DNA from 2 places in the Streptomyces sp. NBC_01546 genome. Region 1 is predicted to be linked to the other one. Evidence: riboswitches for the same ligand, from Rfam matches in the RefSeq annotation. Region 1 holds a riboswitch; the other holds the start of a gene.
The links. A riboswitch is a leader RNA that binds a small molecule or an ion and turns the genes downstream of it on or off. The one in region 1 is predicted to bind guanidine.

Region 1 (5,581 bases):
GCCTCAGGGGCCCGGGCCCCCGCTTGCCGAGCTGGTGTCCCTGCCCGAGGAAGTGCGATGTGTCGTGCCCTCCCTCCGCGATCCAACCGCGCAAGTGGGCGCGCTGGCCGCCGTGGTCGGGAAAGCCCAGGACTCGAAGGGTTCCGGCAATGCTGACCGACTGGGCTATCGCCTGCGCCAGTTCTTCTCGCGACGGCCGTTCATGGCGTCGGCTGTTCACGGTCGCACCTTGCCCCTGCCTCGGTACGAGTCCGTCGTGGAGTGGCAGTTGGGGCACAGAAGCCGCAGGTTCTCCGGCAGGTTGTTGCGCCAGTCGCCGTCGATGTGGTCCACCTCCAGGGGCAGCGGATAGCCCTGCCAGGTCGCCGGCATGCCGCACATCCGGCACGCGTTCGGAACGCCGAGCGCGGTCAGGGCCTGCTTCAGCTGCTCGCTCTGTGCGCGACGGGCATGAGGGCCGTCCTGCTTGACCAGAACGTTCTCCGGGCTCCGGCGGACCTTGGTGCGACCGGCAGGCGAGGGCAGCTTGAAGTGCGAGGTATCTATGCCGAAGGCCCTCACCCTGCGGGTGATGTGAGTGTGGTGCCCGCCCACGACGTCGAGGCCGAGCCGCCGGAGCACGTCGCACATGGTCGTCGAGGCGGCGACCGCCTCAGCCAGCACCTCCCTGGTCCACTTCACCCCGTCCTGCTCGAAGTGCGATATGTCCACGCCCAGCTTCCGCATTCGGTCGTGCAGATAGCGCCGCGAGCCGCTCTTCGGATCCACCCCCAGGTGCTCCAACGCCTCCGTCAGCGTGCGCGACGCACTCGCCGCCTCCGCCAGGCGTTCCCTCGTGTACGGACTGATCGGCATCCGCGTCCCCCTCCGTGTACCGGCCGCGCGTGCGGCCCTCGTACGGAGTAACGGACCGATAGTCGGACGGTTACGGCTCAATTCGTCCGATAAACGGAGCGGCCCGCACCGGTTGGGTGCGGGCCGCTCCGTTCGGGAGAGGGCGGGTCAGATGCCCAGGTCCTTGATGATCTTGGCTACGTGGCCCGTGGCCTTGACGTTGTAGAAGGCGCGCTCGACCTTGCCGTCCTCGTCGACGACCACCGTCGAGCGGATGACCCCGGTCACCGTCTTGCCGTAGAGCTTCTTCTCGCCGTACGCGCCATAGGCGGTCAGGGTCTCCTTGTCCGGGTCGCTGACCAGGGTGACCTTCAGGTGCTCCTTCTCGCGGAACTTCGCGAGCTTCTCCGGCTTGTCCGGGGAGACGCCGATGACGTCGTAGCCGGCCGTCGCCAGGACGTCCAGGTTGTCCGTGAAGTCGCAGGCCTGCTTGGTGCAGCCCGGCGTCATCGCGGTCGGGTAGAAGTAGACGATGACCTTGCGACCCTTGTGGGCGGCCAGCGAGACCTCGTTGCCGTCCGCGTCGGGCAGGGTGAAGGCGGGGGCGGTGTCGCCCGGCTGAAGTCGCTCGCTCATGTCGGCAGTCTCCTCACGAGGGGATCGGTATGGCACGAGACTAAGCTGCTGACAGACTGTTCATGGCGGACTACGCCCCCACGGACGACCCACGACCACGACGGAGGCAGCGCGGTGCCGGAAGCCAGGACCCCCGCACAGATCGAGGCGGACATCGTTCGCCGCCGCGAGCAGCTCGCCGAGACGCTCGACGAGATCGGCGTGCGCATGCACCCGAAGACGATCATCGGGGACGCGAAGGCCAGGGTCGCCTCCACGATCGACAACACCGCCGGGCGAGCCTTCGTCGCGGCGAACCGTCTCGTGACGGACATGAAGGACGGCCTGCGCCACGACGACGGGGCCCCGCGCGTCGGGCGGATCGTGCCCGTCGCGCTGCTCGCGGCCGGTGTGGTCGGGCTGCTCGTGGTCGCGGCGCGGCGCAAGCGCTGATGACCCTGCGGAGCGCGGGTCTTACGAGGGCAGGTAGGTTCGGGACGTGAGCGAGAACACCACCCACGACAAGCTGCCCATCCGGATGCTGCACGACCGCGTGCTCGTGAAGTCCGACCTGCCGGAGGGCGAGCGCCGCTCGGGCGGCGGCATCCTCATTCCGGCGACGGCCGCGGTGGGCAAGCGGCTGGCCTGGGCTGAGGTGGTCGCGGTCGGGCAGAACGTACGGAGCGTGGAGCCCGGTGACCGGGTGCTGTACGACCCCGAGGACCGGGCCGAGGTCGAGGTGCGGGGTGCGACGTACGTGCTGATGCGCGAGCGGGATCTGCACGCCGTTGCCGCCGAGCGGCTGGAGGGGTCGAAGGACTCCACGGGCCTTTATCTCTGACCGTTGATTCGTGGACGGGGCTGGTGGCCGAGGTCACCAGCCCTTTTCGCTACCCTTTGCTACGGTTGAGGGGAACCCGACGAGACGCGCCGTACCGGGTACGACAAGACGACGCACCCCGTATCGCTTGATGTCTCGGAGGTGCCGTCATGGCCTGGGTTCTGTTGCTCGTCGCCGGTCTGATCGAGGTCGCTTGGTCGATCGGGATGAAGTTCACCGAAGGTTTCACCCGGCTGTGGCCCAGTGTGTTCACGGGCGCCGGGATCGTCGCCAGCATGGTGCTGCTCTCGTACGCCGCCAAGACGCTGCCGATCGGTACGGCGTACGGGGTGTGGGTGGGCATCGGCGCGGCCGGTGCGGCCGTGCTCGGTATGGCGGTGCTGGGTGAGCCCGTCACCGCCGCCCGGATCTTCTTCATCTGTCTGCTGCTGGTCGCCGTGGTGGGGCTGAAGATGACCTCCGGTCACTGACCTGTCATTCCAGGAACGCGGACGGCGGGCGCCGGCCCCCGGTGGCGCCGCCGTCCGTGCCCTGCCCGCCCTGGGTGGTCTGGCCCTGAGTGGTGCCCCCTTGGGTCTGTCCGCCCTGGGTCTGTCCGCCTTGGGTCTGTCCGCCTTGGGTCTGCCCGCCCTGCGTCTGTCCGCCCTGCGTCTGTCCGCCCTGGGTCTGGCCACCGTTGTTCTGGCCTCCCTGGTTCTGCCCGCCTTGGTTCTGGCCTCCGTTGTCCTGGCCTCCGTTGTTCTGCCCGCCGTTCGGCCGGGTCGGCGGGAAGGGCGGGCTCGGCCGTGCCGGGGCGGTCGGCGTGCCGTCGCCGTCCGGTGTCTCCTCCGGCTCGCCCGACTCGGTCGACGACGACGGCGGCGACGGCGGGGGCTGGGCCGCGCCCGGCTGGAGTTCCAGGTCGAAGTCGACGGGGTCGGTGCCCTCCAGGGCCGTCTTCGTGTAGGCGGCCCAGATCCGCGCCGGGTAGCCGCCTCCGCCGATGCGGGACTCCCCGAGGGCGTTGTACAGCGACTCCAGGGAGCCGGTGTCCGGGTCCTGGCCCATCATCGAGACCACCGTGACCAGGTCCGGGGTGTACGCCGCGAACCAGGCGGAGCGGTCCAGTTCGCCGGTCCCGGTCTTGCCGGCCGCCGGGTGGCCGGCGGCGAGCGCCGCCGTGCCGGTGCCGTTGTCGACGACGCTGACGAGCATGGAGGTGGTGGTGTCGGCGGCCTCGCGGCTGACGGCCTGGGTGGCGGCGCGCTCGGGCAGCGCGATCGTGTCGTCCTCCTTGGTGATCTTCTCCAGGAAGGTGTACGGGGTGCGCCGGCCGTGGTCCGCGAGGGTCGCGTACGCCTGTGTCATGTCCAGGATGCTGGCTTGCAGGGTGCCGAGCGCCATGGCCGGGACGGGTTCAAAGTTGGGGGTGTCCTCGGGGACGCCGAGGGCGACGGCCGTCTCCTTGACCTTGCGGGTGCCGACGTCGACTGCCATCTGTGCGTACACGGCGTTGACGGAGAGGTCGGTGGCGGTGTTGACGGTGATGTTCCCGTACGAGACCTGGCCCTCGTTCTCGGGGGCGAAGCGGATCCGGCCGCCGACGACCGGGCGCTTGTTGTCGCCGTTGTAGACGGTGTTCGGGGTGATCCGGCGGCCGTCCTGGGTGCGGGAGTCGTTCTCGACGGCGGCGGCGAAGACGAACGGTTTGAAGGTGGAGGCGACCTGGTAGTCGTGCCGGGTCGCGTTGTTCACGTACTGCTTGGTGTAGTCGATGCCGCCGTACATGGCGACGACCTTGCCGGTGGCCGGGTCGATGGAGACCCCGCCGGCCCGGACCACCCGGTCCGCCTTGCGCTTCTCCGGGTCGAGTTTGCCGACCATCTGGCTGTCGACGGCTTCGACGAAGGCGTTCTGGCGGCGTCTGTCGATGGTGGTGGTGATGCGGTAGCCGCCCTCGGCGAGGGTCTTGTCGTCGAGGATCTTGTTTTCGGTGATGTAGTCCTTGACGGCCTCCACGAGGTACCCGCGCTGGCCGGACAGCCCGGCGGCCGCGCGGACCTTGCCGGGTTCGGGGAACTTCGTCGTGGCGCGTTCGGCCGCCGGCAGCCAGTCCTTCTTGACCATGCCGTCGAGTACGTAGTTCCAGCGGGCGAGGGCGCGGGGGCGGCTCTGGGGGTGCGAGACGACGTCGAAGGCGCTGGGAGAGTTGAGGAGGGTGGCGAGGTACGCGCCTTCGGCGGTGGTGAGGTTGGCGACGTCCTTGCCGTAGTAGGCCTGGGCGGCGGCCTGGATGCCGTAGGCGTTGCGGCCGAAGTAGCTGGTGTTCAGGTATCCCTCGAGGATGTAGTTCTTGGACTTCTCGCGGCCGAGTTTGATCGCGATGAAGAACTCCTTGACCTTCCGTTTGATCGTCTGTTCCTGGCCCAAGTAGTAGTTCTTGACGTACTGCTGAGTGATCGTCGAACCGGACTGGGTGCCCTTGCCGGTCGCGGTGTTCCAGGCAGCGCGGAGCATCGCCTTCGGGTCCACTGCCCGTTCGGAGTGGAAGTCCCGGTCCTCGGCGGCCAGTACGGCCTCCTGGACGGTCCGCGGGATCTGTGAGAGCGGCACGTTGACGCGGTTGACCTCGCCGTCGCGGGCGAGCTGGGAGCCGTCGGAGTAGAGGTAGACGTTCGACTGCGCGGTCGCGGCGGCGTTGGCCGGCGGAATGTCCACGAGCAGGTACCCGGCGACGAGGGCGCCGCCGAGCAGCAGGGCGAGGAGCAGGACGGCACCCAGGACCATGCGCCAGGTGGGGAGGGCGCGGCGCCAGCCGGTCCGCTTCCGGCGGGCCTTCTTTCCGGGCCTCGGTGCCGTGCCGGGCGGCCCCTGTGCCGTGCCGGGCCTCCGTGCCGCGCCGGGCTGTTGCGGTCGTGTCGGCGATCCCTCGGGCGGTGTGTCCGGGTCGCGAGGGGTCCAGCCCGGGGGTGGTGACTGGTCGCTCATCTCCAGGACTCCTCGACGCCGTGCGAAATATCCACTTCTGTACCTCATGGTGTCTACCCGATGACCGGTGATTACGCGCCGGACGGGGGTAAATCGGTCGCGTGGCTCGCCCCTCCGCACTAAGCTCGCGCGCTTTGGCCGACGTAGGAACGACGTGGGAAACGGAGGGATACGGTGCGTCAGAGAGCGTGTGATCGGGTGCGGCTCTACCTGGCTGTCGGGGCAGGCGGATTCCGGCGCTACGCCACTTACGGGACGGCGACGGCGGCCGGTGTGTTCACCAACACCGTGTTCGGTTTCATCGTCGCGTACACGTACATCGCG
Region 2 (5,581 bases), 4.6 Mb from region 1:
CAGGCCGTAGACCCGCTCGGTCCAGTTGTCGTCCATCCAGCCGTGGGTGGAGAGCACGCCGGAGTAGCGCTCGGATTCGAGCAACTGCAGCGCCCGGTCGGCCGCCTTGACGCTCATGTGGTCGATCTCGAGCATCATGTTGCGCTTCATCATGCCCAGCACCGCGTACTCGCCCAGCGCGGTCAGGCCGCGGCGGTTGCACTGCGCCTGGAGTGAGGGGCCGTACTGGGGCAGTTCGGCCCCCTCCGGCAGGGCTGCGCGGATCCTGGCCTCGGCCTCCGCCGGCGAGGTGCCGGGGTCCTCGGCCGCGTCGTGCTCGTGCGCCCCCTCGGCCGACAGTCCTGCGGCAAGTCCGAAGCCGATGGGGTTGTCGTGCTGGGGTCCGAGGCACGGCTCCGTGCTCCAGAACGTCCCGGTCGAAAGGAACTGGCCGGTGTTGATGGCCATGCCCTGGGTGCCCGAGTCGAACCGGACGCCGCACAGGGCGTTGTCGAACTTGTGGCACAGGAACATGCTGCGCACACCGAGGCGGTGCAGCTCGTCCAGGCCGCGGTCGATGTCGGCCATCGTGCACTGCGCTCGGTCGAAGACCTGCTTGCAGCCGAACGGTTCGGAGGTCTCCATCCCGAGGACGACCGCGAGCTTGCCCTCCTCGATCACCCTGCGCGCCTGGGCGGCCTCGGTGACGACCCGGAACCAGCCCTTGCCGGCGCCGCCGTACATGGCGTCGACGTAGTCCTGGAGTTCGTACGTCTTCTGGATCTGGAGCCTGATCGCGGTCATCTCGTCGCAGCCGCGGTCCTTGAAGAAGTAGAGCGAGCAGATGACTCCGTTGGTGACCATGTCGTTCACCAGGATCCGCTGGCCGCCCCTCCAGGCCCGTTCCACCCAGGCGTAGTAGGTCTGCTGGTGGGTGGCGGAGTCGTGGGCCGGCCAGTCGCGGAACGTCGGCCAGCCGTTCGGGTCGTGTCTGCCGTCACCGCCCTTGGTGATCATGTCGAAGAGGGCGAGGACGCCGTTCGGGTAGTGCTCGGGGCAGTCCTTGAGGGCGTCCGCGACCCCCGCCGCGGAGAATACCTTTCCGCAGACCAGCCGTCCCCCGAAGCCCTCGTTGGACATCAGGTGGACGTGCGCGTCGACGTATCCGCGGACCCGGCCCTGGGCGTCGGTCCCGGTGAACGGCTCCCCCGTGACGTTGACCTGCGAGTCCGGGGCCGGGCGCGCCACGGGCTCCCACCACTGCGGGTCCGCCGCCGCGCCGGTGGCCGCGGGGCCGAGCAGCAGGGTGGCCAGCGCGAGGACCAGGCCGATTAACAGGTACCTGCCTCTGAACAGGTACCGGCCTCGTCCGAAGGCTCTTCGTCGATTCATCCCCATCCCTTTCACGATGCGTTCATGACAATTCGGAGATGGTTCTCGGTCGCCTGGCCTGCGCGATGCGAGCCGGACTCAACCCGACCGGGGCACTGCTCCCGCCGCATGGGCACGGACCAGGGTCAGGTAGTCCGCCGCCAGGCGGTGGCAGTCGCCGGGCCACCGCGCGGAGACGTAGTTGCCGTCCTTGACGGTGAACCCGCGTCCGGGCCGGGCGGCGGTGTCGCGGAGGGGCAGCGGCGGGCCGGCGAGGAAGTGACTCGGATCGGCGAGCGCCGCGGTGACCTCCTGCTGCACGGTGGTGCGGTACGTGCGGTAGTAGCGCCCCAGCCAGAACCGGGTGAGGTTCCATCCGGTCAACTCCAGCAGGGAGGTCAAAGCCGTCGTCCGCCGGCCGTGGAGGACCGAACGCCCGGTGACCGGATCCTTGGCCCGGGCGGCGAGCAGCACGCCGTGGCAGACGGCCCCGACCGGCAGCCCCTGGGTGAAGGCCCGGGCGAACAGCCCCTGGGCGGTGGCGTCCTCGAGCAGCGTCCGCATGCCCGTGGCGTGGCCGCCGGGTACGAACAGGCCCGTGATGTCGGCCGGATCGACATCCGCGTACGAGGAGGGGGCGAGGAACTGGGGGTCCTCGGTGAGGCGCCGGTAGGCGGCCAGCTCGGCGCGGCGGGTCATCAGCCAGGGCGACAGCCAGGAGAAGCCGAGGTCCGTGAGCCGGGGGTCGGCGAGCGCGACCTTCCCGCCGGGGGTTGCGAACCGCACCTCGAAGCCGGCGTCCCGCAGTGCGGCCCAGGGCACCGCCGCCTCGGTGGGGTCGTAGTCGCCTGCGGGGAGCAGGAAGAGAATCACGGCGTACTCCTCTGAGCGGTGGCGATCAGGGCAGCACCGTCCCCCGGCACTCCATGGGCCCCTGATCCCCTCGGTGTCCGAAGGCCGACCTTAGGAGCGGCTCGCGGCCCCGTCATTCACTCGGGCGGCCAATCCGTTGACTTCCGGAACCGGCCTTTCCGGGCGGCCGTCCCACGGACGGTGTTGACGGGCGTGGTGCGCGCGCATTGACTGACCGACGTGTCAGCCATCGATCCGCCCTCCGTCACCGCGTGCTACGCCCTCGCCGTCCTGAGCGCCACGGCTGAGGGCACCGGCGCGTCCGGCTCCTGGGCCTTGCCCACGGACCGGCTGGAGTTCGGCGAGATGCGCGCCCTGTGGGACGCGGTGCTCGGCGCCCAGGGCGCCGGCCCGCACACCGGGCTCCTCGTGGGCGACCGTATGCGGCCCGAAGGCCTGCACATCCTGGGTCACCTCATCCTCACGTGCGCCAGCCTCGCGGACGCCGCGCTGGCGGCCGAGCGCTACCACCCCCTGGTGAGCCAGGCGGGCACGGTGAACCTGGACCGCCGCACTGGCGTCAGCCGGATCTGCTACCGGCCGACCGTCGACCCGGCGGCCATGCACCCCCAGCAGGTGGAGGCGATCGTGAGCATCATGGTGCGGGCGGCCCGCTGGATCTCCGGCGACGACTGGGCGCCCCTGGCCGTGTCGTTCGCCCACCCCCGTACGGGCTCGGCAGAGCCCTACGCCCGCGTCCTCGGCTGCCCCGTCACCTTCGAGGCCCCGGAGAACGCGATCACGGTCGCCAACGAGGACCTCGACAGGCGCCGCCCCCTCTACGATCCGGCGCTCAACGCCCTGCACCGCGCCTACGCCGACCGGCTCCTGCGCCAGCTGTCCGCGGCCGGGACCGTCGCCGGGCGCGTACGGCAGTGGCTGGAACACGCCGTGCTCGAGGACGCGGGCCCCGAGGGTCCCGCCAAGGAGCTCAACCTCAGCGTCCGGACCCTGCGCAGGGCCCTGCACGCGGAGGGCACGTCGTGGCGCGCGCTCCTCGACACCGCCCGACACGGCCGGGCCAGGCGGCTGCTGGAGACCACGGCCCTGCCGCTGGACCGGATCGCCCCGCTCGTCGGCCTGAGCGGCGCGACGGCCCTGGTCCGTGCCTTCACCCGGTGGGAGGGCATGCCTCCCGGGGCGTTCCGCAGCCGGCACCGGCCCGCGTCCCCGGATCACGGCGGGGCCGGCAACGGGTGAGGCACTTCACCGCGGGCGCGGCCCCGGCCGGCCGCCTCCGTTGCTAGATTGTCCGGCGGCCGGATCCAAGGCCCCGGACGAGATGCGCCGTACCCGGTTACGCACGACGACGCGCGAGGTGCTGCACGAGCAGCGCCTTCCGCTGTCCGCACCCGGGCAGCGTGTCGTCGAGCAAGATGGGCCGAACGCCATGACCGTGCCACTCACCCGCAGCCTGTACGCGACGACCGCACATGCGGCCGGGGGCCGTACCGGATCCGTCCGCACGGACGACGGGCGCCTGGACGTCCGCCTCGCCCCGCCGCGCAAGAAGGTTCCCGGGACCACCAACCCCGAGCAGCTGTTCGCGGCCGGTTTCGCCGCCTGCTTCACCTCCGCGCTCGCGGAGGTCGCCGCCGAGTTCGGGGCGGATGCCTCGGCCGCGCGCGTGGCCTGCGAAGTGCAGCTCGGCACCACGGACACGCCCGCGGGCTACGGCCTCGCGGTGGCCCTCACCGTCAGCCTGCCGGGGTGGCGGGCGGCGGACCTCCAGCCCCTGCTGCACCGGGCGGACGCGGTCTGCCCTTACTCGCAGGCAGTACGCGGCAACGTACCGCTGACGCTCCTGGCCGTGGACCACCCCGCCGCCGATGACCGGGCCTGAGCCCGGGCCTGCGGGCCGCTTCCCGGGCGGCCCGGGCGGCCCCGGCGTCCCGGTGCCCGAGCACGGCGCCTGGCTGCGGCGCGGCATCAGCCGCAACGGCGGACCCCTTCTCGAGGACAGCGAAGTGGTGTGGCTGCAGGCCGGGCCGTACTACGCCGACAGCCGGGGTTTCGCCGGTACGACCTCCTTCGACGGCTCCGAGGTGCGCTTCCACCACCTCACGGGCGAGCCCGGCGAAGACGCCGGCACCTTCGGGTGGGAGGGTGCGAACCTCGTCGAGCGGGGCACCAACCCGGACGGCAGCACCTTCCTGGAGATCTGGACCCCACTGCCCGGCGCCGACGGCGCCACCGGCTCCTGGTCCGGTCCGGACCACCACGTGGTGCGCGTCGGCCGGCACGTGGTGCACGTCGATTCCCGTGCGGGTACGTACTGGCGGCTGTGACCTCCCTGCGGTGGGAGACGCGGTCAAGGGCGCGGCCGAGCGACGGGTCAGGCGTGAACCGGGAACTCCGATTGGAACGCCAGGCGATGGCCGGCGTCCTCCCCGAGTCGGGCGAACAGGTCGTCGAGCGCGAGGTACTCCTCCCAAGGCTCCCGCCCCGTCGCCCCGGCCAGCGCCGTGACGAGCCTGTCCTCGAGGTCGCGGACGCGCTTGTCCTTCCACACTTTGTCGGCTGTGCTGACCAGGAGGTCCTCGATCGTCACGGCGGGGTCGTCCCAGCTGGCGTGGGTGGCGGCGAACCGGGCCAGGGCAGGCGCGAAACCGCGGCTCAGCAGCAGGTCACGGCCGGCCTCCTCGTGGGCCGAGCCGGGCCCGACGAGCTCCTCGGGGTGCAGGGTCTTCCCCACGTCATGGGTCGCCGCACCGAAGAGGACGCAGTCACGGTCGACGGCCAGATCCGGGTAGCGGTCCCGCACCCAGTCGACCAGTTCGACCGCAACGTCGTGAACCGCCCGCAGGTGCGCCGCCAACCGGGGCGGGGCACTCAGGGAACGCAGAAGTTCCGCCACCACGGGCGGCAGCGGCCGCAAAGGGGGCTCGCCCTGGGCGTCCAGGGCACGGGCCAAGAAGTCCGTAGGCGTCGCGGTCATCCCGCAGACACTACTCGTGCGACCCGGCCGGGTTCGGCCTGTACGTCCAGCGCTCGCGGTCAACACACCTAGGCTCGGGTTCATGAGCACTGCATCCATCACCCGGACCTGGGAGATCCTCCCCGCCCGGGGCTACTCCACCGCCTGGGTCGACTTCGCACCCGACTCCCTCTCCGCCCGCGGACGCGCCGTCGGTCTGCTTCCCGAGCCGTACTGGGTCTCCTACGAGCTGGAGACGACCGGCGGCTACGTGACCACCCGTCTGGGGGTCACCGTCGAGACCGCCACGTCGACCGAGTCCCTGGAGCTGCGGCACGACGGGGAGGGCCGCTGGACCGTGAACGGTGCCGAACGCCCCGATCTCGACGGAGCGCTCGACTG

Region 2: linked by a shared signal. The riboswitch ahead of OHA89_RS02660 (Ohr family peroxiredoxin) and the one ahead of OHA89_RS23380 (multidrug efflux SMR transporter) in region 1 are both predicted to bind guanidine.

Annotation. Positions count from the first base shown of each region.
Region 1 covers NZ_CP109379.1:5,111,970-5,117,550, forward strand. The annotation lists gene OHA89_RS23360 (HNH endonuclease signature motif containing protein) at 217-855, opposite strand; gene bcp (thioredoxin-dependent thiol peroxidase) at 1,003-1,470, opposite strand; gene OHA89_RS23370 (DUF3618 domain-containing protein) at 1,585-1,902, shown strand; gene OHA89_RS23375 (co-chaperone GroES) at 1,949-2,290, shown strand; guanidine-III (ykkC-III) riboswitch at 2,338-2,408, shown strand; gene OHA89_RS23380 (multidrug efflux SMR transporter) at 2,440-2,760, shown strand; gene OHA89_RS23385 (transglycosylase domain-containing protein) at 2,765-5,257, opposite strand; gene OHA89_RS23390 (ABC transporter permease) at 5,456-5,581, shown strand, end outside.
Region 2 covers NZ_CP109379.1:503,353-508,933, forward strand. The annotation lists gene OHA89_RS02645 (membrane dipeptidase) at 1-1,371, opposite strand, end outside; gene OHA89_RS02650 (type 1 glutamine amidotransferase domain-containing protein) at 1,450-2,223, opposite strand; gene OHA89_RS02655 (AraC family transcriptional regulator) at 2,443-3,462, shown strand; guanidine-III (ykkC-III) riboswitch at 3,517-3,578, shown strand; gene OHA89_RS02660 (Ohr family peroxiredoxin) at 3,653-4,105, shown strand; gene OHA89_RS02665 (hypothetical protein) at 4,092-4,550, shown strand; gene OHA89_RS02670 (HD domain-containing protein) at 4,598-5,200, opposite strand; gene OHA89_RS02675 (putative glycolipid-binding domain-containing protein) at 5,283-5,581, shown strand, end outside.